Regions from separate parts of the Lactobacillus amylolyticus genome, predicted to be linked through region 1. Evidence: predicted binding sites of a transcription regulator. Region 1 holds the regulator's gene; each other region holds the start of a gene.
What was found. The regulator Rex, encoded in region 1, represses fermentation and respiration genes when NADH is low (regulators of the CRP and FNR family bind a similar motif). The targets are predictions, from matches to a motif close to TTGTGAANTANTTCACAA.
Positions count from the first base shown of each region.

Region 1 (10,445 bases):
CAATATCATAGCCCTGAATTGATGAAATTGTTTGATTAAAACTAGGAATTGTAAATGCAACTAAACAATGCAAATTTTGAATATTGACATCAGACGCACTAGCTTCGGCATTATCCAAAGCTTCATTAACTTCATTCAAATCATAAAGAGCAAAATGACCTACATGATTTAAATCAATGCTTGCAATCAATAAACGCTTGTAATCAGGGGAAATGGCTGCCTCAAGACGTTCTAGCTCTTTGCCTGGGTAAGCAACGCTGCCATCGCCAAAGCCTGAACCGGCACGGTTTAAATATGACAGACGTGGCATTTCGGTATTGCTGTCATACTGAACGCTACCGCCATTAATGTTTACTCGTGCAATTTGCGTATCCCATAAGATATGACCATGTTTCTTAGGCTTGGTTCCGACAAAGTAGTTGCCTGGCTTGCCTGAGTAAACCCAAGTCTGGGTATGACCGCCAGCCATCCCTGATAAGTAAACAATTGGATTATCTTCATCAAAGAAAATGTGCTTCCGGTTTGCTTCTGCTTGATAGACAATGATATCTTTTTGTTTATGCAAAAGCTGCAAAGCAAAGATTTGATTATTGACTAAATTGGTTGCTTGCACTACGACATGATGCAAATTTTCCAATTCATACATTAAGCTTAGATTGACGTTTTTTTCGATCATTAATCTGCTCTTTCTATATTTAAAACAACTATACCAATACTATATTCTAAATGTATCTAACATCAATATCGCTCATGCTAGCACGCCCTTGAATAATCAAGGTAGGACCGCCACCATTGGAAGTTCCCTCAATTTGAATATTGCCAAATGTTTGACCCAAGTTGTCTTTTACCTGCCAAGACAAAGGCACATAAATATTCAGTTCAGTCATTGTAACGTTTAAATCCATTACTACCGTATCACCAGCAGCCTGTGCATCATCTAAGTAGAGATTGATATCACCTAACTTGCCATTGACTTCAATCGTCTCTAATTCTTTTGAGTGAATGTAGCGCGAAGTATCGGATAAAGTCTGATCAACAACCACGTGAGACCCTTTTTCGTTACTCACCGTATCAGTAAAGATATTATCTGAAATACTTTCTCTTTTGTTCCTAAAATCCTTAATTTTCTTATTTGCGTAAACCACCGTATGAAATCGATTGCGAAAAATAATCCCCAATCCGATTGAAATAAGAACCGCGGCAAGCAAAATCGTCCATGGTACTAAACGTTCAATATGCAATGGCTTAGCATAAACCATCAATAAAAAAGCAATAGAAAAGACGCCTTCCGTAATTCGCCGATTAATCACGCTGTCAATTAAGCCTAAAGCAAAAATAATTGTTCCTACAATAGCCCAAAAACCAATTTTGTAGCTCAAAATTCCCATTTGGTTAACAACTACCAATGCTGCAGCTGCTAAAAAGAAAATGCCCCAAAAAGAGCGCCAAAGCTTGTTTCTCATGATAATTGTCTTCTTTCTTCTAATCTGTCTCTTAAGTCGCGATAATAATGTCTTGAAACGTATACTGTTTTATATGAATTTTGAAACCTAATCTGGCAATTTGAAATTGATCTGGTTAAAGAATATATCTGATCTAAATTTAGAATTGTAGATTTAGAAACACGCATAAAATTACTGCCCAACAGTTGTTCTAGTTCATATAATTTATACTTTACTTGATACGCTTGCGTTGTAGTATGCGCTATCACGACCTTGCTATCGGTCTCAAAGAAGAGAATCTGATTTAGATTTAAATAATAAGAAGTATCGTCCTTAGTCACTTCAAGCTGTTCAGGAGATTCCTCATCTGCCTGCAGCCGTTTGTACAAGCGTTCAATTTTCTCATTCATTTTAGGCGCAGTGATCAAAATCTCAGGTTCTTTTTGATTAGGATCGATTTCCAATCTTATTTTCAAATCTTCTCCCCTCCTTTTTTCGACTTAATGATATTAAAACAGCTTTAATCATGGAAAACTAGCCTTTTAAACTAAGTGGTCATTTTTATCAACCAAGTGGTAAAAAAAGACCGCCAAAAGTTTGGCGGCAATTTTTATTCAATTTTAAAAGTCACTTTCCTTAGCTTTATCAGAATCCAAGAAATAGATTAAAGTTTGCAATTCAGTTGCCAGGTCGACATTTTGTACTCTGACATCAGCTGGTGCTGATAATCTAATTGGCGTAAAGTTCATAATTCCTTTAATTCCAGCCTCAACCATATCATCCGTTGTCTTTTGCGCAGCTGATGATGGCACTGTCAATATAGCAATTGAAATTTGCTGATCACTTAATTGCTGCTTTAAATCGCTCATATCGTAGACGGGAACACCGCTTAAGATATGACCGGTGATTTCTTTATTAATATCAAAGGCACAAGAAATTCTAATATTATTGCTGCGTTTAAAGTTGTAGTTCAGAAGAGCTCGACCCAAGTTACCAACACCAACCAAAGCTACATTGGTTAAAGTGTCTTGGTTCAAAATCTTCTTAAAAAAGGTCAGCAAGTTTTTTACATCATATCCGTATCCACGTTTGCCTAAAGCACCAAAATAAGAAAAGTCGCGTCTGATAGATGCGCTGTCGACTTGCACAGCTTCAGATAATTCAGTTGATGAAACTTTTGCCTTGCCTTCTTCATTTAAAATGATCAGGTAACGGTAGTATAACGGCAATCTCTTTGCTGTTGCTTTAGGAATTTTAATTTTGTCCATTAATGAAGCCCCCAATGTGTTTCATGTTTGTGAATCAATAATCAAGCATCTATATCATACGCGGAAATATAGGAACTTTGCAAGTGGATTTTTCACAAACAAGCTTTTTTCTGCTTATGGTAAAATAATGACAGGTGAAGAATTATGATTATTGCACAAGGGCACGATCTTGAACAGCAATTCGGTGCCAATACTTTATTTAAAAACGTTAATTTCTCAATTGATTCAAATGCCAGAATTGGGTTAGTCGGTCCAAATGGTGTCGGTAAAACTACTTTGCTTAAAATTATGACCGGTCAGCAAGAGCCAACTCATGGCGAATTTACTGTTAATAAAAACATTGAGGTCGGTTATATTGCTCAGGAAAATGCATTAGATGAGGACAAAAGCATTTTGGATGAAATGGAAACCGTCTTTTTGCCATTAATTAATCAGGGCAAAAAATTAACTCATATGCAAGAACAAATCGCTGATCATCCTGAAGACAGCGACCTGCTTAAACAATATGATCAAATGCAGTTTCAATTTGAACAAAATGGCGGATATACTTACCAATCAGATATTAAAAGTATTTTGAATGGGTTTAAATTCCCAAAGGATACTTGGCAAAAGCAAATCGGTAGCCTCTCTGGTGGTGAAAAGACCAGATTGGCATTTGTTAAACTATTGCTGAAAAGGCCGCCATTGCTTCTGTTAGATGAACCTACCAACTATCTTGACTTAGATACTTTAGACTGGTTGGAAAGCTTTCTTAAAAATTATGAAGGCGCAATCCTTGTCGTTTCCCACGACCAATATTTTTTGGACCATCTGGCAACGCAAATCTTTGAACTTGAATTTGGCAAGCTAACTGCTTTTAAAGGCAATTATTCTCAATACCAGAAGCAACGCCAAGAACGCGATAAAGAACAAGAAGCAGCTTACAAAAAGCAACAAGAAGAAATCAAAAAGGACGAAGAGTTTATTCAAAAGAACCTCGTTCGGGCTACAACCACTAAGCGAGCACAGAGTCGGCGCAAAAAGCTGGAAAAGATTGAACGAATTAAGCCGCCAAAACATAAAAACAAGGTTAGAATTAGTTTTAGCAGTGATCGCCCATCCGGAAAAGAAGTCTTGATTTTAAATAATTTAACGATTGGTTATCCCGAAAAGACCGTGGTGCAAGATATTTCCTTCCAAGTAAACAAGGGAGATCGCGTAGCGATCATCGGTCCTAACGGTATCGGCAAATCAACTTTGCTTAAAACAATTATGAAGCAGCTCAAGCCTAAGGGCGGTTCAATCAAATATGGTGCTTCCCTTGACATTGGCTACTATGATCAGGAATTGCAACGTCTTGATCCTGGCAAAACAGTGCTAGATACTGTGTGGGATCGCCATAAGACAATGCCAGAGCGTGATGTGCGGTCAATCTTGGCTAGCTTTCTTTTCACAGCAAAAGATATTGATAAGACTGTCGGCCAGTTATCTGGTGGACAAAAAGCTCGACTAACATTAACAGTGCTTTCACTCGAGCATGACAATTTCCTGTTAATGGATGAACCAACGAACCACTTGGACATTGAAGCCAAAGAAGTGCTCGAACAAGCCTTAAAAGATTACGATGGCACCCTGCTCTTCGTTTCTCACGACCGTTACTTTATCAATCAACTGGCAAACAAGATTGTTTCCGTTCGCGACGGTCATGCTAAAATCTATGAAGGAAACTATTCTTACTACCTTGACGAAAAAGCAAAACAAAACGCAGGACTAACTCCAAAACAAGATGGAACCACTCCTCAAGAAACTGAGCCAGTAAAGAAGATCAGTGAGCAAAAATTATCTTATCAAGAACAAAAACAGCGTGATTCGCAAAAACGTAAATTGCAACGCGCGATGGAAAATGCCGAAAAGGAAATTGAAGAACTGGAAAAAAAGCAACAAGAGGTTCAAAATGAAATGGCAAAACCAGAAATTGCTACTAATTTTGATAAATTAGGGCCTTTGCAAGAAAAATTATCTGCAATCCAGGAAAAACTTGATCAAGCCAATAGTGATTGGGAACAAGCAATTACAGATCTTGATAATTTCGAATAAAATAAAAACGACTTCACTTCTGAAGTCGTTTTTTTTGTCTAAAAATTAGTTCAACATACTATCAGCATATGGCAGTTCAAGCGATGGATCAGCATTCAAAGTTAAATCCGCAAACTTGCCAGCATTGTAAAGATTGTAAGCAGCCGCTCCAATCATTGCTGCATTATCGCCACAAAGCTTAATATCTGGCAAAATCACCTTAGGCTGCATTGTCTTTGGCAACTTGGCAATTTCACTACTCATCCGGTCGCGCAAACCATGGTTGGCGGCAACCCCACCACCCATAATGAAAGTCTTAGGCCGATATTGCTTCAATGCCCGAATGGTTTTATGAGCTAAAACATCAATTACTGATGCTTGAAAACTTGCAGCTAAATCATACTTATTCAATTGTTGGTGAATTTGATCAGTATGGTGACAAGTGTTGATAAAAGCACTCTTAAGACCTGAGAATGAGAAGTCATAATCATCGTCTTCCATCATTGCACGTGGAAAATGGAAAGTATCTTTGCCTTCGTGAGCCCAAGCGTCAATTGTTTTACCTGCTGGATAGTTAACCCCAAGTACACGACCGATCTTGTCATAAACTTCACCTGCTGCGTCGTCACGGGTATCGCCAATGATTTCAAAATGAATTGGATCTTTCATTAAAACAATCTCGGTATGGCCACCAGAAACTTGTAAAGCCAAAGCTGGATATTCAATTTCATCTTTTAATTGGGCAGCCATAATGTGTCCCATAATATGATCAACACCAATTAAAGGAATACCAGTTGCCATTGAAGCTGCCTTTGCTGCACTAACGCCAATTAACAAAGCCCCAACCAAGCCGGGACCATAAGTAACGGCAATTGCATCAATATCATTCCAACTGGCATTTGCTTCAGCTAGAGCTTCTTTCGTAATTTGACTAATAACTTCAATGTGGTGCCGACTAGCGACTTCTGGAACAACGCCGCCAAAACGCTGGTGACTTTTGATCTGCGTAGCAACAATTAAGCTTTCAATTTCACGACCATTTTTGATAACCGCCGTTGAAGTTTCATCACAAGAACTTTCATAGGCTAAAATGCGAACGTCTTTTTTCTCACTCACAGTGTAAACTTCCTTTTTCTAATTCGATGAGGTTTTAACCATAAAACCATATTGACTGCATCGGTATGAGTATCCTGATAATAATTTTTTCTAACAAAAGTTGCTTCAAAACCTAATTCTGAATACAGTCTTTTGGCCCGATCATTATCAATTCTTACTTCCAGACTGACACATTCACAGTTATTCTGTCTTGCCCTTTCAATCATTAATTCCAATAGCATATGACCAATGTGCTGGCCTTGATATTTAGGAGCGACCGCAATATTGGTAATATGCGCCTCGCGGGGATGGAAACGCGCTCCGATAAAGGCAACTAAGGTTGAGGCCTCATATACAACCAAATAGAGTGAATTTTTGCGCTTTCTTAATTCCGTTTTAAAGGAAAAACTGCTCCAAGGGGTTTGACCAGAATAGACTTCTTTTTCCAAAACCAATAAGTCCGGAATATTTTCATCTGAAGCTAGCATTACCTGTAGACGATTATTCCCTACTGTCGTGACAAAAGGAGTAAAATCCATCGAGATTTGATTACTTTCCGGATGAAAGAATTGGTTTAATGTTTTAAACTTCTTCAACATAATCACTATCTGGACCGAAAGGCTTCCCCGTCTTCTTATGCCAATCTACCTCAGCTTGCGTTCTGCGCAAGTATTTCGGCAACAATTTATCAGGGTCAACTGGCTCTGCAGTTTCAGCTAATTGACCAATTAAACCAGCATGAACACCCATTTGCTCATCTTTACCATAGGCAAAATCAACGCCTAAGGCTTTAATTTTATCTTCCTGCTTATCTAAACCGCTGCCTAGCAACAACAGATGCCTATCGTTTTCCTTCAAATAATCCTTAATGGCTTGCAATAAGGTATCAATATGATAATGACCATCTGGAATTACATTTTGCGGAATTTGATTTTTATCTAAAACATATGCAGCGGCAAAATAATTATCGTTGCGGGCATCAAGTGCAGTCACAATTAAATCATCGCCAGAAGCTGACTTGGCCAATGCTTGCAAAGTGGAAATACCAACAACATCCTTATGCAAGATGCTGGCAAACATCTTAATGGTTGTTATTCCGATTCTCAATCCAGTATATGAACCTGGCCCAATTGCGACAGCAAAGCGGTCGATATCTTGCAAAGTTAACTGATTATCTTTTAAAATTTCATCAATTAACGGATCAAGGTGTTCGCTGTGGTTGCGCTTATCTACTTCATTTTTTTCGGCAATAATCTTTTGACTGTCATTTAAAGCAACGCTCAAATTGCTGGTTGCTGTAGAGACACTTAAGATTTTCATATTATTCTTTCCCTTTTATTTCTAAAATCACTTTTTTATTTTAACACGAGAAACGGACTGCAAGACAAAGTAGACGACGATCATTTGAATCCAAGGAACGATAATTTCTTTAGGGGCGCGCTGAATCAAAGCTGCCTTAAGATCCAGGCCATACATTATGTGAATCCACATTGTATTCATGCCAATATTGACAATGAGGTCAACTAATAAAGTCGCAACTATAATCCGCCAGATTTTCACTGGCTGCTGGTAGAAAAACAAACCATATATAAATGGTGCGACCATTGCTGTTAGCGTAAAACCAATAAAGAAGCCGCCCTGTTGCCCAAAAATTGCGGAAGCAATCAAGTCACTGATACCGCCACCAACGGCTCCCCAAATTGGGCCAAACAGATAAGCAAGCAAAACACTGCCGATAAAACCAAGACCGACTTTTACCGTAGCTGGGCCGAATGAAAATTGTTCCAAAACAACTTTCATGGCTACGATTAATCCCAACAAAATCAATTCACGCAAATCGATCTCAAACCATTTTTTAATACTCATTGCTGGTAATCCCTTTCATAAAAAAGCATGACCATTTTGTCATGCATTAATTTAATCATATCTTACGCCAGCCAATCTCACAAACAGCTTGCTCTTTTCCGTCCTCATTTTCAATAGCGTGATAAGACTTAACTGGCTCTTTGCTTAGTGTCATGCAGGAATAAGTTACTTGACCATAGCGAACTTCTTTATCAAATTTAATGTCAATTGTCTGAATCAGATGCGTTTTTAAAAAGTCGCGATCAAACATATCGATAAACCAGTTAAAATAATGGCTATTGGTCAAGTGATGGTTTATATCCAAATCATCATAACGTACGCGATACTGCCGCTTTTCATCATATTTATCTAATGGACGCAGGCGCGGAAAACGTGGCATCTTTTGCAGAAGCGGAACGTCAAAATCATGCATCATTTTCTCATCAGCCACAGTCAGCTTTCGCTTCTTCAAGTCAAACATGATCCATTGGCTATGAACTTGAATTAAAGAATTGCCATCTTGATCAGCAATCCCGAAATCACGATATTCAAAAAAGCGGTTATAACCGGCTGCTTCGGTGCTCAAAATTACATGTTCGCCTGGTTTGGGCAAAGAAGAAATCTTAATTTGATATTGAGTTACTACCCAACCTAGTCCGCGCTTGAGCAAATCCGCAATTCCAGCGTGTCCTTTATCAAGTTGATGTTCGGAAACCTGCATCAACAAGTCGATCATGACGGGGATTTTTAAATGCTGATTTTCATCGCAATCACTATATTCAATTTGATATTTTTCCGTGTACTTCATTTTTCCTAGCCTTGATGATATTGATCATACAATTCGTTTTTAGAAACATGATGCTCTTTGGCAACTTCCTTGATCGCATCTTTCTTGCTTTCACCTTTTTGTACCAAATCATTAACTAATTTGATTAAATCTGGCCAAGAAAGCTGTTTAGGAGCTTCAGTATTAGGTGAGATCAAAATAACAAACTCGCCTCGTGGAACATTTTCGGCAAAATAGCTGCTAACTTCCGCAACTGTGCCGCGAATAAATTCCTCATGAATTTTCGTCAGTTCTCTAGCAGCCACAATTTGACGCTCTGCTGGCAAAACTTCCGCTAATGTTTTCAAAGTTTTTGCTAAACGATGCGGTGCTTCATAAAAAATAGAGGTTCCACGAAAATCCCGCATTTTTTCAAAGTAGCCCTTTTGCTCCATTGCTTTGCGTGGCAAAAAGCCATAATAAGTAAACGGCTGCGCATCAAAACCAGAAGCAATTAACGCCGTAGCAAACGCAGATGGCCCTGGCAAAGGAACAACGGGGATATTATTATTAATGCACTCTTGCACCAAAATATAACCAGGGTCGGAAATGACCGGCATCCCTGCATCACTAATTTCCGCAATCGTAGCACCATCTTGCATTAAATTAATTAATTCAGGCGCTCTTTCTTTTGAATTGTATTTATGAAAAGAAATCATATGATTGTGGACACCAATTTTTTCAAGCAAAATGCCACTCGTTCTCGTGTCCTCGGCTGCGATGTAATCTGCATCCGTTAAAACTTTTTTTGCCCGAATCGTAATATCTTCTAAATTTCCAATTGGAGTCGGTACTAAAAAAAGTTTACCGCCATCTTTGGTATAACTACTTTGCCGTTGCATTGTCTCCGTCCTTTTTAATGCTTCTTCTTTTCACCAAAATTATCTAGAATATCTAAACAAAACATGCAGTCCGAACTAGGGTCACGGTGAGAGCCATAGTACATATTGCAAATATGGTAACCTGAATTATAAATTTGCTTTAATGATTCAAGTCCACTTTGCGTTTTTGCAACTGGTTCGCCACGTTTGGCTGTCAATTTATCTAGTTTTTCACGTAAAAGCTGATTTTCAACTTTTAGTTCTGTGTTTTCCTTCAGCGTATCCAACATATCATTTTCAAGGCTTTCAATGGTTTTGGTCATTTTTTCCATTGAATCGTGGAGCTGCTGCAGCTTGGAATATGGATCCATTCTTTTCAACACCTACCGTTTCCACTGTAAAGCAAGATAATCTAATGAATTGCGAAAATTCACGTTACTGAACCGCATTTTATCAACTTCCATCAGCCATTTTAGCATACGTGTACCAGCCAATCTTCTGCTTTCGCTTTGCAAATCCTGCTGGGCCATAATCTTGAGCCGCAGCAAAATATAATGCTGATAAGTGACTGTCTTAGCTTCATCTGCTAATTTATGTGCACTCACTAAAGCAAGACTGCTGCGTTCAAGCATTTCTTGATAAAAATACTTCACTTCTTGATCAAGCTTGGTCGTATCGCCTAACTCTTCAATTTCTTCATTGGTAAAACCATTGTCTAAAAGAATGGCAGTTTTACCATGAACCTCTTCGCCCTCATTAAAGTTAATGATCTGCGTTCTTGAACGCACTGTTGGCAATATTTGATCCGCATTATTTGTGATCAAAATTGAAACTACTGGTGCGATGGGCTCTTCAAGCAAATTAAGCAAAGCATTAGCTGCTGGCAAAGTTAATTTTTGTGCTTCATTTATGAAGAAAAAGCGACAGGTGCTCTCAACCGGACTTTTTGCCAGTTCTTCCTTTAACGGACGAATCTGGTCGATACTCAAAGTTTGTTTTCCTTCAGTTTGAACAAGCAAAACGTCAGGATGGTTGCCTGATAAAATCTGCTTACAGTTGCGGCAAGTGCTATCGGGCTTTTTTTCACCAGTAC
Region 1 is NZ_CP031835.1:319,514-329,958, reverse strand. It holds gene D0Z64_RS01765 (class III bacteriocin) at 1-676, opposite strand, end outside; gene D0Z64_RS01760 (LiaF transmembrane domain-containing protein) at 723-1,463, opposite strand; gene D0Z64_RS01755 (LytTR family DNA-binding domain-containing protein) at 1,460-1,918, opposite strand; gene D0Z64_RS01750 (redox-sensing transcriptional repressor Rex) at 2,063-2,710, opposite strand; gene D0Z64_RS01745 (ABC-F family ATP-binding cassette domain-containing protein) at 2,855-4,786, shown strand; gene tsaD (tRNA (adenosine(37)-N6)-threonylcarbamoyltransferase complex transferase subunit TsaD) at 4,832-5,881, opposite strand; gene rimI (ribosomal protein S18-alanine N-acetyltransferase) at 5,878-6,459, opposite strand; gene tsaB (tRNA (adenosine(37)-N6)-threonylcarbamoyltransferase complex dimerization subunit type 1 TsaB) at 6,443-7,180, opposite strand; gene D0Z64_RS01725 (folate family ECF transporter S component) at 7,208-7,726, opposite strand; gene D0Z64_RS01720 (acyl-[acyl-carrier-protein] thioesterase) at 7,782-8,513, opposite strand; gene rsmI (16S rRNA (cytidine(1402)-2'-O)-methyltransferase) at 8,519-9,373, opposite strand; gene yabA (DNA replication initiation control protein YabA) at 9,388-9,723, opposite strand; gene D0Z64_RS01705 (DNA polymerase III subunit delta) at 9,736-10,445, opposite strand, start outside.

Region 2 (10,445 bases), on a different replicon from region 1:
GGTGATTTGCTTCCCAGATAGCAAGAAAAGCAATCAGACCATAAATTGCGGCGAAGTAGCCTGAATTATTGATCGAAGTAATACCAGCAATTACGGAATCAGTAACGGATCCCAGTGAAATACCGATATTTGCAAAAATAGAATTCAATGGGGAAGCTAAATCAACGGAAGCGGGATACTTATCTTGCGCAATATCCAAAAACATAATTTGCGTGGTTGCGCCATAACTTGAATAAAAGACACAGAGAATTGAAATGACGACAATACCAATCCATGGGAAATGAAGCGTGAAACCCAAAAGCAAAGATACGACTACAAATAAAACCGCGAAAATTATTCTCTTGTCTCCCAAGATGGCAAATAGTTTTTGCAGGTTGCTGCGGGTTTGTGGCGTATTTATGGGAACAATCAATAGTAATGAAACTAAAGAAATAATTGTCAAAATTGAAATAACGCCAAAACTTACATGCCAATTAGAGATCCGAGCCAGCATAGTACCAATAGGCAGGCCAACAACTGATGCGATGCTGAAATCCAGCAAAGACCCAGGAGAGCAAGCCAGCTCGTTTATCCATTGGTGCGATGTAATTTGCGAGTACTAGGACGAGTGTAATAATTGCTCCAGCCGTACATGCCGTTAGAATTCTTGAGCAAAACAATGACCAATAGTTGGTAGTCAAGGCTGTCCAAGTATTTCCAATTTTGAAAAAAGCTAAATATATAATATATTATATTAAAATAACGAATGTAATAGTATTTTTCATTCAAATATAGGGCAGAAATGCCTTAATAACAAAGGTTATTCAATTTAGGATATACGCATATAGTAATAAGTGCAGCAAAGCAGACAGGTAATTGCTAATTTGTTTATTAGGGAAAAGAAATAGAATGGCATGTTATTTCAAAATTTTTATAATGAACAGCATTTAGCAAGTATGTATATATGATTTAGACTAGTATTTTTATAATCTCTAACAAATGTCGTTATAAAAACATTTTTGATTTAAGTGATTACTTTAATCATATTTATTTGTATTATACAAATAGACTTCGGAAGAAAAGTATTTTCTTGGTTTTTATTTAAGATTTTCTCTGATTTAAATTTTTAATCAGCATATTTAAGTCTAAATGAGAATATATTTTTTGGCATAAATCACTCAATCTGCATTTATGGTGTTCAAACTGTATTTATGGTGTTCAAATATACATTTAAATAAATGAATTCACCAAACTCAGAAAATCTATAATACTATCAGCAAGGAATTGAATAGATTATTTTTGATTCAATATAGATAAAAACAAAACTTATAATTTATATTCTTATCAAACAACTAAACAAATGGCTGCAATAATTATCTCAACATGCAGCTTGCCTCTACAATACATGTATAACATGTTTGATTAAAACAGAAATTTTAAACATAAAAAGATATGAGGTAAATACCTGCCTTTTCAAATAAAAAACTCTGATAACCATCACAGTTATCAGAGTAAAAATAGAATATTTATTTTTAATTAAACAGATTAACAATTATGGACGACGATCAGATCTAATAAAAGGCGGATGAATCTCGTTGCTGACTAATAAGCCATATTTTTCAGGGCGACGATATGCGTTGCCTTGAACTTCAGATTCACGATAGGCTCTTAAGCGATCTAGGTCAATTTCACCGATAAAAATGCCTTCTTTAGAATTTGCTTCCAATATCTTCATATCTCTTGAAACAGCCTTGTCTGATTCTTCAGCATATGCAATACCATCAAAAATAGTCGAATGACCATTGCAATCTAAATTTCCACCAGCATAATTTGCTGTTGCAATTGCACACATATTCTCATAGGCACGCGCTCTAAACTGAGACAAGCGATTAATTTCCATTGGACAGGCATTTGGTACCAAAATAATTTCAGCACCTTGAAGCATCAAAATCCTATCACTTTCTGGAAATTCACGATTATAGCAAATCATGCAGCCTATCTTCACCTTTCCTACTTTGCTACTAATTTCACAAGTGCTAAATTTCTTGCCAGGATCTAGTTTGCACTCATCACCAAAATCACAGGTATGTACTTAGCTTCTTCTTGCAACTTTTGCTCATCCTGAAAGATATTGTAGCCAATACTCCACATTTCAGGAAAAAGTACAACATTAGCACCTTCTTCATGTGCTTTTTGACATGCTTTTATTCCTTTTTGAAGCTGCTTTTTTAAAGTTGATATTGGCAGTAGCTGCAGCAAGGCAATCTTTAGTTTCATTTATCTTTATTACTCCATGAATTGCTTAAAGTTAAAGCCATATTCGCCGCCCCAAATATAGTTAGGGTTGTAATTTGCAACACGATCCACTCCTGGATACTCACCGGCATCGCCCCAGTAAATATATTGATCCTTACCAGAGATCTTAAAGTATAATTGTGGATCACTTAAGCTGTTGTCATAAACTGTCTTGATCAACTTAACCTTTTGTTTCGGCGGCAGATTAAAAGCCATTCACATTAGCAATTACTGGTATAACAGCTAAAACTAAAGCAACAGAACAGACTGTAATTTTTTCAACTTCATTGTTTTTTACCTCTATATAAAAATAAGTTCATCATCATTATATCGTCCTAAATGTAAACCGCTTTCTTATGTGCTTGTTTTTTCTTTAGCTTTCTTTTAACAAAAGAAAGCTAAGGTTATTTTGATTTAGTAACAACTTTTTATGTGCGATCATTACTTTACAATCGACCATATGTTCGTTATAATATCATATGTATCATACAAATTCGGAGATGAAAAGAAATGGATTCAAAACAATACGCTCGTTTGATAGACAAGGAACTACAGGACTTACCTACTTATGTTTTTTACTATACCCAGCAGCCTAACCTAGCTGTTACTACTGTCTATCAATATTTGACTGAATTCAGAAGGTTTTTTGACTGGTTAAGGGAAACGCCAGCAGACTTTGAACATCCTGATCAAGGTACAATCAGCAATGCAAAAAGCAACAAGGATATTGAACTTTCTACACTCGAGCACTTGCAAGCCTCTCAAATTCAAATGTTTTTAAAGGAGCTCAGTTTCAGACAAAATAAGCAGTCTACTCGTGATAGTAAAAAGACGATCAATCGAACAATTAATGCTCTTCGTTCCCTCTTCCATTACCTCACTGTTACAGCTGATTTAAATAATGGTGAGCCCTATTTTTACAGAAACGTTATGCTTAAAGTTCCTTTGGTAAAAGGATCTAAAGAATCTATCTCTTACCGGAATGCAAAATTTTCACCGATGCTTTATACGGGTGAAAAAAAGCATGAATGGCTTGACTTCATTTCCAATCAATATGAACACACCTTGAGCAGCAGAGCACGCTCTTCTTTCCTATTTAACAAAGAAAGAGATTTGGCCGTTATTGCCATGTTGCTTGGTTCAGGAATTCGTGTTTCAGAATTGGCCCGTTTAAATTTGAAAGACCTGAATTTACGAGATCGCAGTATTCTTGTTATTCGAAAAGGCAATAAAAAAGATGCACCGCTAATTGCTGATTGGGCAATGCCATACATCAAATCCTATCTGGATATTCGAGAAAAAAGATACCAACCTGCTAAAAATGAACAGGCATTATTCCTTACCAAATATGCTGGTCATGCTAAAAGAATTGCAACCAACACCGTTGAACGTTTCGTTGGCAAATATTCTGAAGCTTTTCCTGATGGCAACAGAACAACTCCTCACAAACTGCGGCACTCTCTTGGAACTGAACTATATGATGAAAGCAAAGATGTCATGGTTGTCGCTTCACAGCTTGGACATACAGGAATTTCTGCAACCGACCAATACATTCAGCAATCACAAGTCGATAAGCAAAGAAAAGAATTAAACAAAACGGATTAATGATAATAAACTTTCTTTTAACTATGCAAATAATATCTTTTGTATGTTACAATAGGCTTTGAAATAAATTGTCAATTGCTCCTCTTCTAGACGGTAAATCCGCCAGAAATCTGCTTGGTTACAATTCTCATTAATTAATCGATGGTAATATTCAGTCATTTTTTGATTAATAGGCTTTCTGAGATTGTACGGTATATCCGTAGGATCAGGTGCGACCTTAATAAAAAATATTCAATTATTATTTATTTATGGATTTCTTTTATCTGCTAGTTTAGCTGGTGGGAACTGCAATTCGAAAATAATTAATAGTTCAAATGATTATCTGCAATCGATTGGTTAAATTCTTCTCAAAAATAGTTTTGCCACTGCATAAGGATTCAGAGTATCAACCGCTTTGAATCCTTTTTTGATATCGCTAACAATCATTTTCCACCTTGTAAACCGCTTACATTATAAGGATAATAAACTTATCAAAAATTATTTTTGGAGGAATTAAAATGACACCATGGTGGAAAAAAGCAGTTGTTTATCAAGTCTACCCTAAGTCTTTTCAAGACAGCAATGGTGATGGAATTGGTGATTTAAAGGGAATTACTTCACGTTTAGATTATCTGGAGAAATTAGGAATCGATGCCATTTGGCTTTCCCCTGTTTATCAATCACCGCAAGTAGACAATGGTTATGATATCTCTGATTACGAAGCCATTGATCCACAATATGGCACAATGGCTGATATGGATGAATTGCTGGCAAAGGCTAAAGAACATCACATTAAGATCGTTATGGATTTAGTAGTTAACCATACTTCAGATCAACATAAATGGTTCATTGAAGCACGCAAGAGCAAAAATAATCCATATCGTGATTACTATATCTGGCGCGATCCCGTAGATGGACACGAGCCAAATGATTTAAAATCAGCCTTTTCTGGTTCTGCTTGGAAATTTGACGAAGCAACCGGTCAATATTACCTGCACTTCTTTGCGGATCAGCAGCCTGATCTGAATTGGCAAAATCCAGAATTAAGAGACAAAATTTACGACATGATGAATTTCTGGATCGATAAAGGTATTGGCGGTTTTCGGATGGATGTGATCGAATTAATCGGTAAAGAGCCTGACAAGAAAATTCGCGAAAATGGTCCAATGCTTCATCCATATTTGCAAGAAATGAATAAGAAGACATTTGGCGGCAAAAACTTAATGACAGTTGGCGAAACATGGAATGCTACGCCAAAGATTGCAGAAGAATACTCTGATCCTGCTCGTCATGAACTGTCAATGGTCTTCCAATTTGAAAACCAATCATTGGATCAGCAAGAAAATAAAGAAAAATGGGATTTGAAAAAACTCGATCTGAAGCAATTAAAAGATGTTTTAGTAAAATGGCAAACGCAAGTTGATTTCAACCATGCATGGAACAGTTTATTCTGGGAAAATCATGATATCCCACGGGTAATTTCTCGCTGGGGAAATGACCAAGAATACCGCGTACAGTCTGCCAAAATGTTTGCCATTGTTCTTCATCTGATGCATGGCACGCCGTATATCTACAATGGTGAAGAAATCGGTATGACCAACTGTCCTGTTAAAGATATTAGCGAAATTGGAGACATTGAAAGCATTAATATGTACAATGAGCGATTAGCTCAAGGATACACGAAAGCCGATTTGATTCACGCAATTAATGTTAAGGGACGTGATAATGCCCGTCGTCCAATGCAATGGAATGACCAGCCAAATGCTGGTTTTACTAAAGGTAAACCTTGGCTTGCACTTAATCCCAACTATAAGAAAATCAATGTTGAAGCAGCTTTAGCAGATCCAGATTCAATTTTCTACACTTACCAAAAACTAATAAAATTACGGCACGAAAATGATCTTGTTGTAAATGGCGATTTTGAATTAATGCCAAAAACCAGTGACTCTGTTTTAGCATACTATCGTAAACTGAATGGTCAAAGATGGTTGGTGGTTGCTAACCTTTCCGGCAATGAAGAAAGTTTCTCAACAAAAGACCAAGTCAAAGAAAACATCATTGAAAATTATGATAAACACCAACAGCTCCAAGATTTAACACTTAAACCATACGAAGCATTTGCCGTAAAAGTTCAATAAAACAAAAAAGTCGCAGTTCAATGAACTGCGACTTTTTCATTCATTCAAATAACGATTATTCTCCTGGCTTGTAGTCCTTATCAATGATCAAAACTGGCTTAATAGTTTCACCAATTACTGAAGCATGGTTAGCTTCATTAATGTCTTCGAAATCATAGAACTTTTCAGTCTTTTGATAATCAAACATGCCCAACTTGTTAAATTTAAGCAAACGTGGGACATCAATTTGTGGAATAGCATCACCCATATTAACACCGATAATCTTGCGATCACTAGTGCAAAGGTCATTCCAGGTTGAGAATTCAAGGTTGTGTGGTGTTACGGCAATAGCAGCTTCTGTACCACCTTGTGCTAAAGCATCAATGGCTTGCTTCATAACTGCTGGCAAACCAGTCGTATCAACAGTGTAGTCAACGCCGTAGCCATCGGTCAATTCTTGAATCTTCTTAACTGGGTCTTCTTCCTTAGAATTAATTGCGTCTGTGGCACCTAATTCTTTGGCAAGTTTCAAACGTGATGGAACAATATCAACAGCAATAACTTTCGTACAACCGGAGATCTTACCGGCCATCATTGCTGCCAAGCCAACTGCACCAGTACCAAAGACAGCAATGGTTTGACCTGGACGTGGCTTCAAAGTGTTAAAGACAGTACCTGAACCTGTGATATAGCCACAGCCTAAAGGACCAGCTTTACGCAAATCGACATCTTTATCTACCTTGACACAGTTACGTTCATTAGTAACGGTAGTTGTCGTGAATGATGATTGGTTAAACATGTCTGAAATATGCTTGCCATTTTCTTGGAAATGATCGTCACCATCAAAACGAGTACCAGAAAGGTTGTATTTAGCATAATTACGACATTGAGTTGGAATACCTTGCAAACATTTATCACATAAACCATCTGCATAGAAGGCCATAACTACGTGGTCGCCAGGCTTTAAGTTTTGAACTTCAGAACCTACTTTTTCAATAATACCTGCACCTTCGTGGCCTAAAATAACTGGATAGCCAAGTGAAGCATCGCCTTTACGAATAGCTTCATCTGAGTGACAGATACCACTTGCTACCATATGAACTTGAACATCAGTTGGACCTACTTCGTGTAAATCGATATCATCCTTAATAACAAATGGATCGCCCATTTTTTCAACAACAGCTGCTTTTATCTTCATAATTTTGCCTCTTTTTAATAATCAAAAACTTGTTTTTCACTCATTTCACTTTTAATTCTATGCATAAAAAGAAGCGCTTACAATATCAATTGAATGATATTTTAGTATCATTTTTTAAGACTCCTTATAATTTTGGTGCTATAATTAGTGATAGTAAAGTATTTCACAAAATAGTTGATTAAATAGAAAAAAAGTTTAAAAATGATTGATAAAAGCGTAATGCAACAATTGTTATCTTTTTCACCAATTGAAAATAAACAGTATCAAAATAAACATTTTTATCCTGATTTAGCCAATAAGTATTTAAACAAGAATCAACAAGTTCTGGTTATTAACCATAAGCTGCTCAGTCATCGTCCAGTTTATATCAGCAAGCACAATCGTTTTGCTCCCTATCCGCTTCATCAGCATAATTTTGTGGAAATCAACTACATGCTTCGAGGCAAGTGCCAGCAAATTATCAATGGAATCAAAATCAATTTGCTTCAAGGCGATCTTTTGCTGATGGATAAAGATTGTCAGCATCAGATTGGGCGCTTAAATAAGAGCGATCTTTTGATCAATTTAGTCTTTAATAATCAAAATATCAGTTTCAATTTTCTAAATCAGCTGAATATGCGCAAAAAAGACAGTCTGGTATATGAATTTTTGCTAAATATATCGCTCAAAAAACATAATCAGCAATCATTTATTATCTTTCCGAATAATGCCGATATTACGCAAACAATGGATGATTTGATCAATGAATATTATTTGCATCGAACTTACAGCACTGCCATTATCAAAAATTATTTCGATATTCTGCTAGCTAAAATAATTCGCTACTATCCTATGCCTGACGTATCGCAGATTGATCGCCAGCATTATCAAAGCGAAAAGCAGCTAATCAATATTTTGCATGATATTTCAAAGAATTATCAAACAATCACTTTAACGAAATTAGCACAAAAATATAATTATAGTAGCAGTTACCTCAGCAATTTAATTAAGGAAAAAACCGGCAGCAATTTCGCTCAATTAAAAGTTCAAAGCAAGTTAGCAGCTGCAGCTAGTTTATTAAGCACGACAAGCTACCCTATCAGTCAAATTTGCGAGATGGTCGGAGAAAAGAATAAAACTTCTTTTTATCATCAATTCCAAAAACACTATCACTGTCTGCCAGCTGAGTACCGTAGACAAAAACAGTATATTTAGGCGCGCAGTTTATTTAACCAGTCTTGATAGATCAATTCGCTGGATGATCGCCAATTATAATTAATTTTTTTGTGGCTACTATCCAAGAAATAGTTTTCAGGCGTTTGAATTTTCAATCCCTTTGCTAAATCACGATGATATTCTTTTTCAAGAGTTAAACGATCATATTCTGGATGTCCCATAATATAAGTACTTTTAAATGCAGAAGAATATAACAAAATGGGCTAATTTGACTGTTCTTAGCCAAAACATGCAGATCTTTAGCTGCTTTTGCTTTTTCTTGCATTGGCTTGCGTTTTTTTTATCAGGCAGAACTTTGTTCAGATGAGAGACAGCCGCCGGAGTAATTGGTGAAGCGAATTCTTTTCCAAAAAATTCCTTTGTTAAGTCTGGTTGAATTGAATCGATCAAACGCATTTCTACTAAAATGCTGTCCAGATATGCACGATTATGCACGTTTGCATCGTCAGCTTTACCATCAGTGACGGAAATCATGCCTTTAGGACCTGACCATGGGCTTTTCACCCCTTCATTCTGTTTTTCGGTTAAAGACGCACCGGTTACAGCATCATTTTTCTAACTCATGAAATTCCTCTTTTCTTATATCTTTTTAGTCCGCAAAAACTGAGCAAAAATCAAAGCAACAATTAAAATAGCAAAACAAGACATAAATCCTACTTGAATGCCTTGGGCGGAAATTCCAACATGGAAGTATTGATCTGCCAAATTGACCATTGCTACAACAAAGGCCATCCCAAAACTGGCAGCTACCATTCTCGTCGTGTTGTACATGGCTACCGCATCCGGCAGCAAATTTCTCTTCGTAACAGCTAAGGCTTGCGTTTGCAGCGGAATCAGTAGCATAACAATGCCGAACTGCCGCATCCATTGCCAAAAAGCCGCAAAGACTACATTCGTATGAACTCCTACGAAAGCCTGCATCGCCGTGCCAAATAAATCAACGATTAAACCATAGGTTACCATATAGCGCACGGGATACTTATCAAACAATTTTCCAGAAATTGGAGACAGTATTCCAGTTGAAATGGCACCAGGCAAAATGACTAAACCTGTAACAAATGCACTCTGATGCATAACATCTTGAACCAGCAGCGGTATCAAAATCGTATTGCCATACATTGTCGAAACAAGCAAACAGTTGACAATCGTTGCAATCTTAAACTGCTTGTTTTTAAACACTTTAAGATTGACGAAAGGATGCTGGCTCGACCATTGACTTTTGACAAAGATTATCAAAAAAACGAGTCCAATAATAAATGATCCTAAAACGCTAAAGCTAAGCAGTTTGCTTGTTCCAAAATTTGAAAAACTGTCCAGCAAAAACCACAAGCTTAGTGAACAAGTAATCAAGCCCAAATAATTAAATTGCAGCCGTTCCTTTTTGGCAACATTAGGCATAAGAAAAACAGATAAGATCAGGGTTAACAAAGTGAATGGCAAAATCAAAATAAACAGATAGTGCCAGCTCAAATTGTCTAATATTAAGCCAGCCACGGAAGGACCGATGATCGGTGAAAAATTAAAGGCAAGACCGACCAGACCCATTATTTTGCCTTGCTCGCCTTTTTTAGCATAAAGCATTGCCATCACATTTACTAACGGCATCATGATTCCTGTTCCCATCGCTTGGATCATGCGACCAACTACTAAAAAGGCAAAGCTATTGGCAAAAGCACCAAAAATTGTCCCAATGCCAAAAAGGCAAGTGAAACTGATAAACAGCCACTTGTAGGAATATTTTTTAATCAAATAGGCACTGACAGGAATCATAATGGCATTCACTAGCAAATATCCATTGCTTACCCACTGCGCCTGACTTGAGGTAATTCCAAAATCTTTCATGAAAACCGGCAGAGCTAGGTTGGTCATTGTTGAACACATGACACCAAAGAAAGTACCAATAATCATGATAGTTAAGACAAAACTATTTTTGCGTGACATTATTTCTTCTCATATTACTATTTTCATCATTCTTTATATTTATCTTGCCACAAAATAGAAAGAAAAGCACTAAGATAGTAGAGAATATCTTAGTGCTTATTAACCTTATTCAAAAA
Region 2 is NZ_CP031836.1:70,704-81,148, reverse strand. It holds gene D0Z64_RS07640 (MFS transporter) at 1-541, opposite strand, end outside; gene D0Z64_RS08835 (hypothetical protein) at 474-680, opposite strand; partial or broken gene D0Z64_RS08390 (carbon-nitrogen hydrolase family protein) at 1,532-2,256, opposite strand; gene D0Z64_RS07625 (hypothetical protein) at 2,266-2,454, opposite strand; gene xerS (tyrosine recombinase XerS) at 2,785-3,879, shown strand; gene D0Z64_RS07615 (glycoside hydrolase family 13 protein) at 4,377-5,996, shown strand; gene D0Z64_RS07610 (NAD(P)-dependent alcohol dehydrogenase) at 6,052-7,173, opposite strand; gene D0Z64_RS07605 (AraC family transcriptional regulator) at 7,375-8,367, shown strand; gene D0Z64_RS07600 (homoserine O-acetyltransferase/O-succinyltransferase family protein) at 8,364-8,549, opposite strand; partial or broken gene D0Z64_RS07595 (FMN-dependent dehydrogenase) at 8,612-8,892, opposite strand; gene D0Z64_RS07590 (DHA2 family efflux MFS transporter permease subunit) at 8,968-10,329, opposite strand.
Region 2: D0Z64_RS07610 (NAD(P)-dependent alcohol dehydrogenase) is a predicted target of Rex. The motif match lies at 7,325-7,342, and genes of this name have one in related genera.

Region 3 (10,445 bases), 600 kb from region 1:
GGAACAAAGGGTATCGGTACTGCTACAGGTATCGCCATTCCTTTGGCCGTAGCTGGTTTGTTCTTAACTATGATTGTACGTACTATTTCTACTGCTATCGTTCACATTATGGACGCACAAGCTAAGAAAGGCAACTGGCGTATGATCAACTTATGGCAATGGATTGCTATATGTTTGCAAGGTTTGAGAATTGCTATCCCAGCTGCACTTCTTTTAGCTATTCCTTCAAGTGTCGTAAGATCATGGCTTGCAATGATGCCACAATGGTTGAATGAAGGTATGTCTATCGGTGGTGGTATGGTTGTAGCCGTTGGTTATGCAATGGTTATTAACATGATGGCTTCTAAAGAAGTATGGCCATTCTTCGCTATCGGTTTTGCATTAGCCGCAGTTAAAGACTTAACTTTGATTGCCCTTGGTGTTATCGGCTTGTCACTTGCTTTGATGTACTTAGCACTTGAATCAAAGGGTGGCAAATGTGGTTCTAACTCTGGCAGCGATGACACCGGTGATCCACTCGGCGATATTATTGATGACTATTAAAAAGACGCTTAGAGGAGGATTTTTATAATGGCTGATAAGAAAATTAAATTAACTAAGCGTGATCGCTTTAACGTTATGTTGCACTCACAGTTCCTTCAAGGTTCATGGAACTATGAAAGAATGCAGAACGGTGGTTGGGTCTACTCAATGATCCCAGCACTTAGAAAGTTATATCCAAATAAGAAGGATTTAGTTGCTGCTTTGCAAAGACACTTGGTATTCTTTAACACTCACCCATATTTAGCATCACCAGTTATTGGTGTTACCTTGGCTTTGGAAGAGGATAAAGCCAATGGTGCTCCAGTTGAAGATGAAGCTATTCAAGGTGTTAAGGTTGGTATGATGGGACCTTTAGCCGGTGTTGGTGACCCTGTATTCTGGTACACTGTTCGTCCAATTCTTGGTGCTTTAGGTGCATCAATGGCCGTGAATGGTAATGTCCTTGGTCCTATCTTGTTCTTCTTACTTTGGAACTTAATCAGACTTGCATTCTTATGGTACACACAAGAATTTGGTTACAAGGCTGGTTCTGCTATTACCAGCGACATGTCAGGTGGTTTGCTTCAAAAGGTAACTCGTGGAGCTTCCATGATGGGTATGTTCGTTTTGGGTGCTTTAATTGAACGTTGGGTAAATATTAAATTTACTCCAATCATTTCTCAAACCCCTATTCAAAAGGGTGGTTACATCGAATGGGACAAGCTTCCTGCCGGTGGTAAAGGTATCCAACAAGCTTTGCTTCAATGGAACATGGGCAATGGTATGTCATTAACTAAGACTAAGACTACTACTTTGCAAAATAACTTGGATTCATTGATTCCTGGTTTAGCTGGTCTTCTTTTAACCTTCCTCTGCATGTGGTTGTTAAAGAAGAAAGTTTCACCAATCTGGATCATCATTGGTATCTTCGTTATCGGTGTTCTCTTCCACGTATGGGGAATTCTTTAATCTAAAATGGTTAAATCGATCAATACGAAAGTCGATCTAGCTGTCGAAGCTACCTGGTTTAGAGGTATTCCGTCTTACGGAAAAGTTATGATCGGCGATAAAGCTTTTGAATTTTATAATGAGCGTAATGTTGGTGACTTCGTTCAAATTCCTTGGGATGAAGTAACGTATGTAGTTGCTGATGTCCATTTCCATGGTAAATATATTCCAAGATTTGAGATCAGAACGAGACAGAATGGAAACTTTATTTTTGCTACAAAAGATCCTAAAAAGTCTCTACGTGCAATTAGAAAGTACGTTCCGGCAAGTCATATGCGAAAATCTCTTTCTTTATGGCAGGGATTAAAACAGCGTTTCACTCGTAGGAAAAAATAAAAATAAGCTCCTTCTGCAAAAGCAGTTGGAGCTTATTTTTTATAATATAATGAAGCTGAAACAGTCATTAGATAGTAAAAGAAATGATCGTGATTTTCATGAAAACGGATTATTTAGCAATTGATGTTGGTGGGACCAATATAAAGTATGGTATTTTAGATCATTCTGGCATCCTGCTGTTCAATGATAAAGTGCCATCAAATTGTCATTGCTTGGATGAATTTTATCAGATTCTAGACAAAATAATTCAGCCTAATTTAAAAAGAATTAAGGGAATAGCAGTCAGTGTACCAGGAAAAGTAGATGTACGAACTGGGACGGTCTATTTTGGTGGCGCTCTTCCTTTTCTCAATGGCGCAACTATTAAGAAAACACTTGAAGATAAATATCATATCCTTGTAGGAGTGGAAAATGACGGCAAATCAGCAGCTTTGGCGGAACTATGGTTAGGATCGCTAAATGATGTTTCAAACAGTGCTGTGATCGTTTTAGGAACGATGGTAGGCGGTGGAATTATTTTAGATCATCATTTGATTCGTGGCAGTCATTTCCAAGCCGGAGAGATTAGTTTTGTTTTAGATCATTTCAGAAGCAGTGGAAGCGGGCAAAACACTATTATTGGCAATACCTGTTCTGCTGTAAAAATGATTGAGCAAATCGCTACCACCCTTGATTTACCTGATAAAAAAGATGGCAAACGCGTTTTTGAAGAAATCATTCATGGAAATCCTCAAGCTGTAGAAATTTTTGAAAATTATTGCTATCAAGTTGCACAGTTAATCATGGATTTGCAAGCCGTGATTGATGTTGAAAAGGTAGCAATTGGCGGTGGGGTAAGTGCTGAGATGATTTTAATTCGTGAGATAAATCGCCAATATGATAAATTGATGTTGGCCAATCCAGTCTTGAGCAAAACATTTACCCGGCCTAAGGTTGTGCAAGCAAAGTTCAGAAATAGTGCCAATCTTTATGGTGCATTATATGCGTTGTTGACACAGTATGATAAAAAGCATAATCAGGTTGATGAAGAACTTAACTTAATCAGATAAAAAAGGCGATGACTTAAAAATAATCATCGTCTTTTTTATTATGGCTCTTTGTAAATTCCTGTTGATGAAGAGCAAAGTTTAAGGATTAAGCAATTAATAAATTGCTTGATCCTTTTTCTTTGACTTTGTTTTCTTCCAGTCTGATTCTTGTTAAGAGATTAATAAAATCAGAATAACCAAAGGCAGTTCGTTCAATTTGTTTAATCTTGCGGTTGAAGCCTTCTAGGCAGCCATTGGAATAGCCTGACTGTGCTCCGTTTAATACGGCCTTTAAATTATGCTTGAACGTTAAAAGCGTTTTATGCATTAGACCGCCCACCGGTTCTTTTGAGCAGATGATTCTTTTAAGCTTCTGACTGTCATTGTCTTCTAAGGCTGTAAAGAAATCCTGCATTAGATTGTATGCATTTTCCAGCGTCGTATTAGGACTAATTTCTTGCATAACAATCTGCTCCTGAGTAAGCGAATCCTTGTAGTGCCAATTGTAGCGCGGATGAATCTTGTCCAAATCATCGGAAGCGGTCAATGATGAACTGAGACGTAAAAATTGGACATTTATAGACTAATTCATTAAGGTTTGATTCCGATATTGATAGAGCCTTTTTATTATATTTCTTTCTCTTTATTCCAAATTTTGCTGATGATGTAAAGGATCACAAAAGTTAAAATTGCAGCAATCATTGGAATACGGTAGCTTGGTAAGATCAACAGCAAGATAATCATTGCTACGAAGAACAATAAGATGACCCAATCCAAATATGGAAAACCGGGCATTTTAAAATCATTCAATTGATCTTCTGGCGTCTGCTTGCGGTAGGACATATGCGTTAAAACCATAAGACACCAAATGATTAAGAACATGCTAGTGGAAGTAGAAGAGATGAAATTGAAGGCTTGATCGCCGATTATCAAAGTAAGTAATGGCGCCAAACCAATCAAAATTGCTGACAGAATTAAACCATTTTGCGGCAGCTGCCTGTGTGATAAGTGACCGAAAGTTTGATTCCATTTTCCTTTGCCATGGAAAGTTACTGAGAATAAGAGTCGTCCTGCACCGTATAAAATACTGTTTGTTGAAGAAATAGCAGCGGAAATAACTACGAAATTGATAATCGAACTGGTATTTCTAATCCCAGTGGCCCCAAGAGCTTGAACGAAGGGACTAGAATTAGTTGAAATTTTATTCCAAGGAATTGCCAACAGGATTGCCAAGATAGCCAAAACATAGAACAAAATAATTCTTACTGGCAATTGATTAATCGCATTTCTCAGAGTAACGCGTGGATTTTGAGTTTCTGCTGCCGTCAAACCGATTAATTCAACCCCGATAAAGCTGAAAATTACCATTTGAAAACCTTGCAAAAATCCTTTTCCGCCACGGGCAAAAAATCCACCGTTACTATCAAGATTAGAAAAAGCAACAGGACCAAAACTAGTTTTGCCACCGGATAATAAAAGCCAAAAAATCAAAAGCACGAAGGCTATGACGGTAATGATTTTGATAATAGCAAAGCTAAATTCCAAATTGCCAAATACTCTTGCTGAAATCAAATTGATTACTAATAAAACAGCAATCGTGATGAGTCCCGGAAGCCAGGGTTTTAAACTCGGAAACCAATATTTAAAGTAAACTCCCAAAGCTGTGGTTTCGGCCATTCCTAAGGTGATCCAACTTATCCAGTATAAATAGCCGGTGATAAAGCCGATGTTTTTTCCTAAATATTTTTCAATGAAATCAATATAGGTATGCTTGCTTAAATCGGACATGATCAATTCACCTAAAGCACGCATTAGAAAGAAAAGAAAAATACCGACAATAATATAAATCAAGATTACGCTAGGTCCGGCCCGGTGAATACTATCACCAACTCCTAAGAACAAGCCAGTACCAATTGTGCCACCCAGGGCAATCAACTGAATATGGGCGTTGCTAAGGGTTCGTTTATAGCCTGCGTTAGTTTGCACATCATCGTTTTTCATTTAATCGCTCCAATTATAATTTAAAACAATATAGTATTATTTTATCATCTCTGTTTTGTGATAGTAGTTTTCAATCATGATTTAAAAAAATTTAAAAAATATAAGTTTGTTAATTCACAAACAAAGATATTTAGTAAGCGCTTCCATGCTTAATTCCCTAAAATAGCCTTAAGATTGGCTTTGCTTGTGCATCCCTGAAAGATGTGCTTTTAGCATTTACTTTTTTGGTGAAAGTGATATAGTCAATATTGTAAATTAGTTCACAAAATTAGTAAATCTTAGAGGTAATTGTAAATGGCTAAGACACAACAAAAAGAGACAATGTCTGAAGAAGAAAAGAATAAACAAATTTACGACATGGTTGATGACTTAGTAAAGAAATCACATGTTGCTTTGGATCAAATGGCCAACTTCACTCAAGAACAAGTTGATAAAATCTGTGAAGCAATTGCTACTGCCGGTGAACAAAATGCCTACCCATTAGCAAAAATGGCTGTAGAAGAAACTCGTCGTGGTGTTCTTGAAGATAAAACCACCAAGAACATGTATGCTAGTGAAAACATTTGGAACAGCTTACGTCACGAAAAGACTGTTGGCGTCATTGATGAAGATAAAGAACAAGGTTTGGTAAAGATTGCTGAACCTAAGGGTGTTATAGCTGGTGTTACCCCTGTAACCAACCCAACTTCAACCGTTATCTTCAAAGCAATGCTTGCTTTAAAGACTAGAAACACAATTATCTTCGGCTTCCACCCACAAGCTCAAAAATGTTGTGTAGCAACTGGTAAAATCCTTCAAAAGGCTGCTGAAGCTGCAGGTGCACCAAAGAACGCAATTCAATGGATTGAAGAACCAAGTTTGCAAGCAACTACTGACTTGATGACTAACCCAGGAGTTCAAACTATTTTAGCTACTGGTGGTCCAGGCATGGTTAAGGCTGCTTACTCATCTGGTAAACCAGCTATCGGTGTTGGTCCTGGTAACGGTCCTTCATATATTGAAAAGTCCGCTAATATTGAACGTGCCGTTTACGATATCGTTTTATCAAAGACATTCGATAATGGTATGGTTTGTGCTTCTGAAAACTCAGTTGTTGTTGATACAGAAATCTACGACAGAGTTAAGGAAGAATTCAAGAAGTGGAACTGCTACTTCTTAAAAAAGGAAGAAATTAAGAAGTTTGAACAACACTTCATTGACCCAAGACGTGGTACTGTTGCAGGTCCTGTAGCTGGTAAGTCAGCTTATGAAATTGCTAAGCTTTGTGGTGTTGATGTTCCAAAAGACACTAAGGTTATCATCGCTGAATACCATGGTGTTGGTAGAGAATTCCCACTTTCAGCGGAAAAACTTTCACCAGTCTTCACTTTATATCGTGCTAAGAACCATGATGATGCCTTCAAGATTTGTACTGACCTGATTAACTATGGTGGTCGTGGTCACACCGCTGGTCTTCACTCAAGTGATAAGAAGATCATTGATGAATTTGCAATGAAGATGGATGCTTGTCGTATCTTGGTTAACTCACCAGCTGCCTTAGGTGGTATCGGCGACCTTTACAACAACATGCTCCCATCATTGACTTTAGGTACTGGTTCATACGGTGCCAACACCTTCTCACACAACATCGGTGCTAGAGACCTCTTGAACATCAAGACAGTTGCTATGCGTCGTGACAACATGCAATGGGTAAAAGTTCCAGCTAAGACCTACTTCGAACACAACGCTGCTAACTACTTACGTCACATGCCAAATGTAAACCGCTTCTTCATCGTTACTGATGAAGGTGTTGCAGATCAAGGCTTTGCTGATGAAATTACTGATATTATTTCTAAGCGTAGAGGTGCTAAGGAATACGAAGTATTCAAGGCTGTAACTCTTGATCCAAATACTGACGTAATTAAAGACGGTGTTCACAGAATGAACATCTTCAAGCCAGATGTTGTCATTGCCATCGGTGGTGGTTCAGTAATGGACGCAGCTAAGGCTATGCGTTTGTTCTACGAAAACCCAGACATGACTTTTGAAGAAGCTTACCAAAAATTTTTGGATATCAGAAAAAGAGTAGTTCGCTTCCCAAAAATTAACGGCGTCCAACTTGTATGTATCCCAACTACTTCAGGTACTGGTTCAGAAGTTTCACCAATTGCCGTTATCAGCGATGCTAAGAGTGGCATTAAGCACACCTTGTGTGACTACGCTTTAACTCCAGATGTATCAATCGTTGATGATCAATTTGTTCAAACTTTGCCAAAACGCTTGATTGCATGGTCCGGCTTCGAAGCATTGGGTCACGCAATTGAAAGCTATGTTTCAACTATGGCTACTGACTTCACTCGTGGCTGGTCATTAGAAGCTATCAAGATCATCTTTGGCAACTTGAAGGCTTCATACGATGGCGACTTGGATGCACGTAAGAGAATGCACGATGCCGCAACTATTGCTGGTATGGCTTACTCAAACGCCTTCCTTGGTTTGGAACACTCAATTGCCCACACAGTTGGTTCAACCTTTGACATTCCAAGTGGTGTAAGTGACGCAATTGTATTGCCACAAGTAATTCGCTTCAATGCAAAGCGCCCAGAAAAGCTTGCTATGTGGCCTAATTACTCAGTTTACCGTGCTGAAAAAGACTATGCTGATATTGCTAGAGCTCTTGGCTTAACTGGTACAACTGATCACGAATTAGTTGAAAAATTGGTAGACAAGATCATCGAATTGGCTCACTCAGTTGACATTAAGTTGGCCTTCAAGGATTACGGCGTTGACAAGAAGCAATTCGAAGACAAGGTTGATGAATTGGCTGTTAAGGCTTACGGTGATCAAAACACTGTTACTAACCCAGTTGCACCACTGATCAACCAAATCGTTGACTTGATGAAGGATTGTTACGACGGTAAGGGAATTTCTAATAAGTAAAATCGCGTAATACTTAATAAATACCTGAATTCCAATTCTGAAGTTTAAAAAACTTATAAAAAAAGAAATCATGGCTCAGTGTCATGGTTTCTTTTTTTATAAATAAAAATTATGATTAGAAATCAAAAACAATTATTTCTCAAGTGCTACAAAATGGGCTTTAATATAAAGTGAAAACGCGTGGTGCTAGTTAAATCGTTCTAGACAATATGCCATATTATAAGCTAAAATGGCAACTTCGAGTCTCTCTTGAAAACCTGCTAAACTTCTAGCTCGATTATTTTCAGCGTTGTAGTAAGACAAAAGCGAAAAATCACTCTCGATGGTCCTTCTGAGTGCCATTAAATAGTGCTTATTGTGCTTTGGAGCATTCTTCATATTTTTACGATATGGTGTCCAAAGCGTATAGCCCATTTGCTCTAAGCGCTGATGCAGGTTTTTGCCCAAATATCCTTCATCGCCTAAAAGGTAACGATTGTCAGGATGAGCGTTAGTAATCAGTTCTACTGTTTCCTTAGCATCATGAACTGAGGCCTTGGTTACGATATAATCTAGCAAGTAGCCGTCGTCGCTAACAATAGCGTGAACCTTAAAACCATAATAATAGATTTTTTTGGTTGCCTTATAGCCAATATCGGCATAGCCGCGAAAGATCTTTGCTCGACGATTGCGAATTGGCTGACAGACTGGCACAGGAAAGCTATCAATAATCAAAATGTCGCCTGACAGATCTACTTCCTCATTAAGGCCGTGTCGAATTAAATAGATCAATGGCAAAAGCATGCGTGCTCTGCGATTAAAGCGAGAGTGAGATAAATTAACAAGCTTTTCACAAAATCTTCTTTGAGATTCAACGCCCAATGAAGCCTGCCAAATAAGCAAGGCCAGAATAGAACTGTCAGATATTTTACATCGATTGATATTCCGTCTTTGCTTTAATGCATCTGGTGCATAAAGTTTGTACAAACAGCGACAAATTATATTTAAACGACTAAAACTAACTTGTGTTAGGATGAGAAAAACGCTTAAGCTTAGGGTAGTTCAATCTAGTCAGACTCTTTTCTATTAATATGTTTACAAGTCGAGTCTAACAAGATTGGACTTTTTTTGTTAACTAAAACGATTTAACTAGCACCACGCTTAAAGTGAAAATATTTTTTAGCAAAGGTGGGGTATAAAATGTCAATTAAAGATGAAGCTCAAGCAGCACATGCTAATTTGCTTGCAAAAACAGATCCAGAAGCTCTCGAAAGAATTAATCACTTTGCCTTTGATGAAGTACAAACGATGTAGATTTGCCAGACAGAACCAAAATGTTGAGTACGTTGGCTTAATTGTTAGGCTGTCAAGGATTAGATGAATACAAAATTATTCTGCCAGGTGCCTTAGACAACAGTGTTAGTCCAGTTGAGGCAAAAGAAGTTTTGTATCAAGCTCCTGACTATTTGGGTTTAAGCAGAGTTTTGCCATTCTTCAAGGCAAACAATGATATCTTGACTGCACGAGGCGTAAAATTGCCATTAGAAGGGTAAGCAACGACTACAATGAATCGGTCTTGAAAAAGGTGAAGAGACGCAGATTCGCTTATTTGGGCCTCAAATGAAGGGCTTTTCTAAGATTGATACCATTCATAAATAGTTGGTTGATAATTGTTTCGGCGATTACTACACCAGAAAGAGCTTAAACGATAACGATCGTGAAATGATCACATTTTGCTATTTAGCTGCTCAAGGTGGAGTAGAGCCACAGCTTTTAGCTCACTCTAAGGCAAATATTGGGTTGGGAAATGACAAGGAATTCTTAACCAAGGTTGTTTTGCAAAATGAACCATTTATTGGGTATCCAAGAAGCTTAAATGCAATTAGAATTATTAATGAAGCGGATAAAGCAATCAATGGTTAAATTTTAGGCAAATAAAAAATCGGCTAAGTTCAATTACTTAGTCGATTTTTTTCGTAATCATTAAGAAAATATTTTAAACTAGCATTTTTATTAGCTTAATTCTTTAATAATGTTCTCCAAAGTTTCCTTGGCTTCATCTTGGATAGGAGTTGCTGGGTGTTCCTTATCGTAGTTGTTGAGCCAATCAAGACGATCTTGCATTCTTCTTGCTAAAGTCTTTTGGTATTCAGGATCGTCTAAGTGAACTTCGTAGCCATCAATTGGCAAGTATGAAACGCCTTTGAAGTTGCCGAATGGCTTAAGGTCGCTATCAGTGATTGAGCCGTTAGCTAAGTCTTCAATAATCTTCTTAGTAACTTCTTTTGGTACGTCCTTGCCCATGAATGCATCAGTGTTCAAGATGTAGCAGCTTGCGCCACGTTTAGTGAACAATTCCTTGAAGTCTGTGTAGTCGCCAGATACTGGATAAGCACGGAATGGGTCTGCGAATGGTTCGATAACCAAAGTGTTCATATCGAAGCCCTTAGGCAAGTTTTCTGCTGAAGTTCTCTTAGTAGCTAAAGTACAACCCATAGTTGTTGCTAAAACTGGGTCGTCAATCTTCAAAAGTGGTGGTAATGAACCGTCTTTCATAATCCAGAACAAAGCAGTGATTGGAGCTTTTTCGAAGTCAACACGGTGAGGACTAGTGTAACGAGTCTTGATAACACGACCGTTGTTGTTCCGCAA
Region 3 is NZ_CP031835.1:1,118,085-1,128,529, reverse strand. It holds gene D0Z64_RS05740 (PTS mannose/fructose/sorbose transporter subunit IIC) at 1-543, shown strand, start outside; gene D0Z64_RS05735 (PTS system mannose/fructose/sorbose family transporter subunit IID) at 571-1,491, shown strand; gene D0Z64_RS05730 (DUF956 family protein) at 1,498-1,866, shown strand; gene D0Z64_RS05725 (ROK family protein) at 1,965-2,915, shown strand; partial or broken gene D0Z64_RS05720 (transposase) at 3,001-3,429, opposite strand; gene D0Z64_RS05715 (amino acid permease) at 3,522-4,895, opposite strand; gene adhE (bifunctional acetaldehyde-CoA/alcohol dehydrogenase) at 5,190-7,814, shown strand; partial or broken gene D0Z64_RS05705 (IS982 family transposase) at 8,001-8,859, opposite strand; partial or broken gene D0Z64_RS05700 (carboxymuconolactone decarboxylase family protein) at 8,994-9,716, shown strand; gene D0Z64_RS05695 (phosphoenolpyruvate carboxykinase (ATP)) at 9,807-10,445, opposite strand, start outside.
Region 3: adhE (bifunctional acetaldehyde-CoA/alcohol dehydrogenase) is a predicted target of Rex. The motif match lies at 5,144-5,161, and genes of this name have one in related genera.